2 regions of the Phyllobacterium sp. P5_D12 genome follow, and region 2 is predicted to be linked to the other one. Evidence: riboswitches for the same ligand, from Rfam matches in the RefSeq annotation. Region 2 holds a riboswitch; the other holds the start of a gene.
What was found. A riboswitch is a leader RNA that binds a small molecule or an ion and turns the genes downstream of it on or off. The one in region 2 is predicted to bind thiamine pyrophosphate.
Positions count from the first base shown of each region.

Region 1: it holds a riboswitch for thiamine pyrophosphate, as region 2 does, so the genes downstream of both, thiC (phosphomethylpyrimidine synthase ThiC) here and ACXJ5O_RS11405 (ABC transporter permease) in region 2, are expected to answer to the same signal.

Region 1 is NZ_JBFUMG010000072.1:5,695-10,113, forward strand. Features, by position in the region: gene ACXJ5O_RS07595 (fatty acid desaturase family protein) at 1-361, opposite strand, end outside; gene ACXJ5O_RS07600 (RidA family protein) at 675-1,019, shown strand; gene rpsU (30S ribosomal protein S21) at 1,423-1,698, shown strand; TPP riboswitch at 1,823-1,939, shown strand; gene thiC (phosphomethylpyrimidine synthase ThiC) at 2,145-3,965, shown strand; gene thiO (glycine oxidase ThiO) at 3,970-4,419, shown strand, end outside.
Region 2 is NZ_JBFUMG010000136.1:2,161-6,579, forward strand. Features, by position in the region: gene ACXJ5O_RS11400 (ABC transporter substrate-binding protein) at 1-681, opposite strand, end outside; gene ACXJ5O_RS11405 (ABC transporter permease) at 747-1,490, opposite strand; TPP riboswitch at 1,609-1,711, opposite strand; gene ACXJ5O_RS11410 (TadE/TadG family type IV pilus assembly protein) at 1,768-2,730, opposite strand; gene ACXJ5O_RS11415 (ABC transporter ATP-binding protein) at 2,875-3,651, opposite strand; gene ACXJ5O_RS11420 (ABC transporter ATP-binding protein) at 3,648-4,419, opposite strand, start outside.

The DNA of each region.
Region 1 (4,419 bases), on a different contig from region 2:
CAGGATCGTTCTCGGGATCCTGAGTGAAGCGGTGGTGGGCCAGATGAAAGTAGCGAAACCAGTCCGAGGGCAGCACAAGCAGGATGCTACAGACGCGCGCAACGCAGTCGTTCAACCACTGCGTCCTGAACGGGGTGCGGTGGACGGACTCGTGTAGAAGGGTGAACAAGAACACGATCAGAATGCCCTGCGGGATCATCAAGAGCGGCCAGAGCGGCGCCCCTACGGCAATCAACCGTCCAAGAAGAATGATTGAGCCCCAATGGACGGCGAGTTGAAGAAGGCCGGCAAGGTCTGATTTGGCGGTCAGACGATTGCGCTGCTCCGATGTCAATGATGCAATGACAGTCCGGTGATCCATGCGGCAATGATAATCGAACGGGCCGATCTTTCATATAACGCTCGCAAAATTTGACTCTCCCGTATGTGGCAAATAGTGTGTCGCCGAATCGACTGTTATTGACGTTCGTTGCTGATGTTGCGCGCCGTTATGGGCAGAAAATCATTCAAAATCAAAGCGCTATGATGGTAAAATAATCGTAGTGCTCAATCCGCGGGTCTAAGGCTTGATCTGCGACCACGCTACTATCCTTTGAAAACAGGGCCGCATCGGCCCTTTTTCATGCACGCAAGGCAAGCATTAAATTGCCAGCAAATCATTAGAGGAGATTTCCATGAGCATTCGCCGTATTGAAGTTGGTCCACGCATGAGCCAGGTCGTAATCCATGGCAACACGGTCTATCTGGCCGGTCAGGTCGGCAGCCCAGGCAAGAGCGTGACAGAGCAGACCAAGGATGTCCTGGCTTCGATCGACCGCTTGCTCAAGGAGGTCGGCACTGACAAATCCAAGCTGTTGCAAGCCATCATCTGGCTCGATGACATGAAGGATTTCGGCGAGATGAATGCTGCGTGGGATGCTTGGGTCGATCCGGCAAACACTCCGGCACGCGCAACGGGCGAAGCCAAGCTTGCAACGCCGGAATACAAGGTCGAGATTATCATCACTGCCGCGATCTAGGATGTGTTGATATTCACGCCATGACGGTCTGCAAACGGCATTTTTCTGCGATCCGGTGCTCACGTGCTTCAAGTACGCTCTGCTCCGGTTCTCGAAAACTACCGTTTTCGACTCGTCATGATCGCGAATCGTATCACACCCTAGAATCTTCTCTGGTTCTGCATCGTCAGACTGAATCGGCTGAGACAGACTGAACACAGAATTATCCCAGCTGAGTCACCAGAATGGTTGGCGTCGTGGCAGGAATACTCAAGTAAATTGCTTGAGCGCACTGGATTTTTGGCGCGGAAATGAATAAAGTCCGCGCTTCTCCGGATTGCCGTAGGGGCAATTCTTCAAACGCTTGTCTGATTGTGGCTCATTTCCTTCCGCAAGGCGAGACAAGCATGGGTAAGGAAAACGATTGCAAGTTCTCGTCCGTGATAACAATGTTGAACAGGCCCTTCGGGTCCTGAAGAAGAAGATGCAGCGGGAAGGTCTCTTCCGCGAAATGAAGGCGCGCCAGGCTTTCGAAAAGCCATCCGAGCGCCGTGTCCGTGAAAAAGCAGAAGCCGTTAGCCGTGCCCGCAAGGCTGCACGCAAGCAGGCTCAGCGCGAAGGCCTATTGCCAGGTCCGAAGAAAAAGGAACGCGTTGCCCGCCCAGCCGGCAACAATGGTAGCGATTACAACAATCGATAATTTATGACCGGTCATCCGGTTATAAATAAACGCGACAGAACCCGCATGGCCCAGGCCGTAGCGGGTTTTCGTTTGTCTGGAGATTGACCCGCTTGACAACTGCGTCAACAGCGGGTCACATAAACACATTCACCAGGGGAGTCCCGACAAGGGGCTGAGATACTGCTGGCTTTTGCAGCGCAGTGACCCGTTGAACCTGATCCAGTTCATACTGGCGTAGGGACGGTGCAAAAGTCTTCGCATAGAGTGTCTTGGCACTCGGTCTCTGTCGAGACTCGCGAACTCCTTTCATCCTTCCGGCACAGAACTGGGTTTCCACGCACTTGCTGCGCCATGCGTCCACTTGGATGGATGCATAAAGGTCGCAGCAACACTTTTAATGGTCATGATCCTTATCCAAAAAGGAAGCACTTTTTGGGGTCATGAGCGGGCAAAGGAACCTGATGATGACCGTTTTTAATCCAATTGCTTCAAGCACGCCTACTGTTTCGACCGGACCACTGCCTGCGTCGATCAAGATTTACAAAACCGGACACATTCATCCGGATATCCGCATCCCAATGCGCGAAATCGCGGTTCACCCGACTGCCGGTGAGCCCAACATCACAGTCTATGATTCCTCAGGTCCGTATAGTGATCCGTCTGCAGAAATCGATATCGCCAAGGGCATCCCGCGTGTCCGCGAGGGCTGGCTCGCCGCGCAGGGGAATGTCCATTCCTATGACGGCCGCCGTGTCATTCCGGCGGATAATGGTTTCGCCACGGGCGAACGGCTGACGCCGGAATTTCCTATCCGCAACAATCCGTTGAAGGCAAAGGACGGCAAGGCGGTTACCCAGCTCGCTTATGCACGGGCAGGTATCATCACGCGGGAAATGGAGTATGTTGCGATCCGCGAAAATCTGGGCCGGGAGAATGCAAAGAATGGTGCGGTGCGCGATGGCGAATCGTTCGGTGCATCAACCCCCGATCACGTGACACCGGACTTCGTCCGCGAAGAGATCGCCCGGGGCCGCGCGATCATTCCTGCCAATATCAATCATCCCGAGCTTGAGCCGATGATCATCGGGCGCAACTTTCTGGTCAAGATCAACGCCAATATCGGTAATTCCGCAGTGACGTCTTCCATGGCCGAGGAAGTGGAAAAGATGGTCTGGGCGACACGCTGGGGCGCGGACACGGTGATGGATCTCTCCACCGGGCGCAACATTCACAATATACGCGAGTGGATTATCCGGAATTCGCCGGTGCCGATCGGCACGGTGCCGCTCTATCAGGCACTGGAAAAGGTCGATGGCATTGCGGAGAACCTCACATGGGAGGTTTATCGCGACACGCTGATAGAACAGGCGGAGCAGGGGGTGGATTATTTCACGATCCATGCCGGCGTGCGGTTGCATTACATTCCGCTGACCGTGAACCGCGTCACGGGCATTGTCTCGCGCGGCGGTTCGATCATGGCCAAGTGGTGCCTGCACCACCATCGCGAAAGCTTCCTCTATGAGCATTTCGAGGAAATCTGCGATATCTGCCGCGCCTATGATGTGAGCTTTTCGCTGGGGGATGGTTTGCGGCCCGGCTCCATCGCCGATGCCAATGATGCGGCGCAGTTTGCCGAACTCGAAACGCTTGGCGAACTCACGCAGATTGCMTGGGCCAAGGATTGCCAGGTGATGATCGAGGGCCCCGGCCATGTGCCGATGCACAAGATCAAGGAAAACATGGACAAGCAGCTCGCAGTTTGCGGCGAGGCGCCGTTCTATACGCTCGGACCGCTGACGACGGATATTGCGCCCGGTTATGATCACATCACGTCCGGCATCGGTGCCGCGATGATCGGCTGGTTCGGGACGGCGATGCTTTGCTATGTGACGCCGAAAGAGCATCTGGGCCTGCCGAATCGCGACGATGTTAAAGTCGGCGTGATCACTTACAAGATTGCCGCTCACGCTGCTGACCTTGCCAAGGGACATCCTGCAGCTCAACTGCGCGATGACGCATTGTCACGGGCGCGTTTCGAGTTTCGCTGGGAGGACCAGTTCAACCTGTCGCTCGACCCGGAAACGGCGCGGCTCTACCACGACGAAACCCTGCCGAAGGAAGCGCACAAGGTGGCACATTTCTGCTCGATGTGCGGGCCGAAATTCTGCTCCATGCGCATCTCTCACGACATCCGTGCCGAGGCGCAAAAGGAGGGCATGGCTGCCATGGCGGAGAAATTTCGCGAGGGCGGCGAACTCTATATGCCGTTGAACCAAGGTGCCTGAAGGAATGAACGTTCTTGTAAAGGGCGCCGGTGTGGCTGGGTTGTCGGTCGCTCATGAATTGATGTCACGCGGCGCGCGCGTGACAGTGCTCGATCCGCAACCGGGCAGCCGCGCGGCGGCATCCTGGTTTGCGGGGGGAATGCTTGCGCCCTACTGCGAGCGGGAAAGCGCTGAGCAGATAGTTCTCGAGCTCGGGCTTGGTGCCGCTGACTGGTGGGAAGCGGCGCTGCCCGGCTCAGTGACATGCAATGGTACGCTGGTCTTGGCGCCAGTCCGTGACGTCAGGGAGCTTGAACGGTTCGGCTCGCGAACGTCTGGCTTTGAATGGGCTGACGATGACGCGATTGCGACGCTGGAGCCGGACCTTGCCGGGCGCTTCCGCAAGGGATTATTCTTTGAGGGGGAAGCGCATCTTGACCCCCGACACGTGTTGATCAGTCTTGCGGCGAAACTG
Region 2 (4,419 bases):
CGCGCCGAGAAAGCGCTTGAGCCGGTCGTCCTTCAGCAAATCCGGGTGAGTGACGAAAATAAGCTCGTCATAGGGAGGCACGCCATGTTCTTCCGGGAAGAAGGCGAGCCCCTTGTGCCCTTCCTGCGCCATCTGCGTCAGCTCGAAATTGCGATAGGCACCCACAGTTGCATCCACCTGCCCGGAAATCAGCGAGGTGGAGAGAGCAAAGTTGACATTGATCAACTCGACATCCTTGGTCGACAGGCCTTCCGCTTTCAGCATGGCACCCAGCATCGCATCTTCAAAGCCCGCTACGGAAAAGCCAACCTTCTTGCCTTTCAAATCCTTCAAGCTTTTGATTGGCCCGTCCGCCAGCGTCATCACCGTATTGAGCGGCGTTTCGACCAGTGTGCCGAACCGGACCAGCGGCAGGCCTTCATCATGGTCAAGAAAAAGCGTGGGCTGATAGTGAATTGCGATGTCCGCCTGCTTCGCCGCAACAAGGCGTGGCGGCGCTGCCGGATCAGCCGGCGGGATCAGCTCGACATCGAGACCGGCCTCCGCGAAGTAACCCTTCTCTTTGGCGATGACCAGCGGCGCATGGTCGGGATTAACGAACCATTCGAGAAGAACAGTCAACTTGTCGGCTGCCATGGCCGGGCTGGAAAAGCCGAAGGCAGAAACGGCGAGACCGACCATGAAAATCAGGGAATGAATGCGAAACATCGAAGATCCTTTTGCATGCGATGAAATAAGGGAAATTGTCATGCCTCGCGCGCCCATGGCGTGAGCCGTCTTGCCAGCGCATCGACCAGGAAGCGCAGGACAATGGTCAGCGTGGCGAGAATGATGAGGGCAGCAAACAGCGTATCCGTCTGCATGCGCGCATTGGCCTGAAGCATGACGAAGCCGAGACCGCGCGACGAGCCAACCCATTCGCCGATGACAGCGCCGATTGGCGCGAAAACTGCGGCGACGCGCAAGCCGGAACCCAGTGCGGGTAAGGCGCTCGGCACACGCACGAGAAACAGTGTCGCGAGGGGCGATGCCTGTGTCAGTGTCGCCGCGTCGAGGAGATCCTGATTGGTGCGCTGCAGACCGTCGGCGAAGGCCGAGGCCACTGGAAAGAAGATGATGAGGCTCGCCATCACGACCTTCGAGGCAAGGCCAAAACCAAACCACAGAACCAGCAGCGGTGCGATGGCGAAAACCGGCAACGCCTGCAGCACGAGCATCAGAGGCCAGACGATCTGCCGGAAACCCGGCACAGCGCAGACGAGAAGAGCAGTAAGGATGCCTGCCAGCGCCCCAAATATCAGCCCAAGGATAATCTCCACCATCGTGATGGCCGCGTTGGTCAGCAGATAGTGCTGCTCGTCGACCAGCGTGGCAATAACCGTCAATGGTCCCGGCAGGATGAAGCGAGGCGGCGCCATCACCCAGACGATCACTTGCCAGCAAAGGACCACCGCCAGCAAAGCTGCCGCTATCTGCAAAACCAGGCGCATGGCGCTGTTCACGCCACTACCGTTTTTGCCGGAGAAATTTCAAGGAAACGGGCACAGTCTGGTCTCCATCATGATCGGAGATCCGGATATGTGCGAAGACAAGACTTGAGGTGTGCGAAGAAGGCTCAATTCCCGTTCCTACGCCGGCATAACCCGGATCAGGTTCAAGGGTCCAGCTCGACGCTATCTCAGCACTGTACAGTGCCCCCCTCGGAATGCAGTCATGATGGAGCGGCGCAAGGACAAAGTCAATTGCGCCGCTGTGGTTGTTATCGGACTAGTTTGTCAGACGGACGTTCTCGCCGTCCACGGATTTACAGGCGGCCTCTACCTGGTAGAAAAAGTCCTGTTGCGTAAAGCCACCACCATCTTCCCAAGCGTGGTCTTGCTTGCCACCGCAATTGAACAGCTCGTCCAGTGGAGGGGTTGTGCCCTTCTTCAACCGCACGCCCTCAACGAACAGATAATCGACCGTATTTGGATCGTCGGTGCGCAACGTCAGGTTATAACTGCTAGAGGAAGCGCTCGGTACGCAAAGAGTATGGTTGGGGTCCGCGGGATCGGCGGTGTACTTGTATCCAATGTCGCAGCCATCGTTTTTGACTTCCATCTTGAGATACAACTTGTCGTAATCTCCGAGATTAATGGTCGTATTGTCCGGCGGCACCTGGGTTTTGATACCCGTACCACGACCATTCTCACTGTTGGGACCACTTCTGTAGGCACTTGTGTAGGTTACAGTTCCCATCACGGTTTCCACGCCGTTCTTCACGACAACGATGGAAACCTTCTTGAAATACCAGCCGTACATGTCACCGGGAATGAATTTCGCCGTTGTAGGTTTCAATGGCGCCAAGGCCGTAGCATTCACGCCGATCGCAACCTTGTCCTGCTTTAGCAGATGCATGAACAGTGTGTTTGTCCCGCCGCTGATTGCAACGTTGACCTTTTGATCGGCCGCGGTGAATTTGATGGTAACCTTGTCCGCTGCCGCACCGAGATTAGCCTTGAGGTAGGCTTTTGCACGCGCTTCTGCCGCCGCAGAATTCGACCCGGTGAAAACCGACGCCCCAGCCAATGCGGCCGAATCTGCGGCGTTCTGTAATTTGGACCGCTCATTGCTCGCGAGGCTGTAATCCACAGCCAGTCCGGTCATCCCCATGATCGGTATGAGCAGCAATCCGAAGGTTATTGCTGTTGCCCCGCTGCGGTCCTTGAGGAAATTTCGAATTTTTTTCATTGGCCCACTCCGTCGTTACATGGACCTTTGAATCTCCGGCGTAAATTCGTGCTTAGTAAATTCATTCATATTTTCACGATCATGCTTAGGCAGCACGATTTGTATAAAATCATTGTTGGAATGGTAAAAATCCAATGAAGATTGTTAACGCTCAGGCTGGATATCCGGCCGGACGAAACCCTGGCTCGCGACGAGAAGATTGCGCGTGTATTCCTGCGTGACCTTGCGTTTCGCAAGTTCCGATGCGGTCAGCCGCTCCACCTCGGCGCCATTCTGCATGACCATCAGCCGGTCGCACATATGGGTAACCACGGCGAGATCATGGCTCACCATGAGGAAAGTCAGTTTCCGGTCGCGCCTGATCTGCTCCAGCAAGTTCAATACCTCCGCCTGAACCGACGCATCGAGGGCCGATGTGGGCTCATCGAGGAGCAGGATCGACGGTTCGAGGATAAGCGCCCGGGCAATGGCGACGCGCTGACGTTGGCCGCCCGATAGCTGGTGTGAATAGCGGAAGCGGAAGCTCGACCCCAATCCCACTTCATCCAGTGCGCGCAGGATACGCTTTTCGATATCACTGAACCCATGGATCACCAGCGGTTCCAGGAGTAATCGATCCACGGTCTGGCGCGGATGCAGCGAGCCATAAGGGTCCTGGAACACCATCTGCACTTCGCGGTAAAATGCCTTGGTGCGGGACGAACCCAGCGTCTTGCCGTTGACGGTAATCGTTCCGGCGCTGACCGGAGCGATACCTGCGACAGCACGCAGCAATGTGGATTTTCCCGAGCCGGATTCACCGACAAGACCAAAGGATTCGCCCGGCGCCACGTCGAAGCTGACACCGCGCAGGGCGAGAAAGCGGTCGAATTTCACTTCGAGCTTTTCAATGACCAATGCGTTGGACCGGGTTGGCGTCATGCGGCCCACTCCGGCTTGCGGTCGAGCACCGGCAGCGGATGCCGGTCGACACCGATCTGCGGCATGCAATTGAGCAGGCCTTGCGTGTAGGGATGCTTGGCATTGTGCAAATCGGTTGCGGCAATTTCCTCGACGATCCGCCCCGCATACATGACGATGACGCGGTCGCAGAACGATGAAACCAGCCGCAGATCGTGAGAAATGAAGATCAGGCCCATGCCGCGATCCCGCACCAGATTGTCGAGAATCCTCAGCACGTCGAGTTGCACGGTCACATCCAGCGCCGAGGTGGGCTCATCGGCGATCAGTAACTCTGGCCCGGTGATCAGCATCATGGCAATCATTGCGCGCTGACCCATGCCGCCCGAAACCTCATGCGGATGCAAATCGTAGACCCGCTCTGCATCACGGATCTGTACGGCGGCAAGCATGTCGAGCGCCCGTTTGCGTGCCTCGGCCTTGCTGACCTTCTCATGCGTCCTGAGCGTTTCGACGATCTGCCGGCCGATACTCATGACAGGATTGAGCGAATATTTCGGATCCTGCAGGATCATGGCAATGCGGTTGCCGCGAAGGCTTCGCCGCTGCTTCACCGAAGCCTCCAGCAGGTCGATGCCGTCGAAGTTGAGCTTCTGTGCAGTGATCTTCGCATGTGGCGGTGTCAGCCCCATGATGGCGCGGCCGGTCTGCGACTTGCCTGAACCGGACTCGCCGACGATGCCAAGCCGCTCGCGTCCAAGCGTGAAGGAAACGCCGCGCACCGCATCG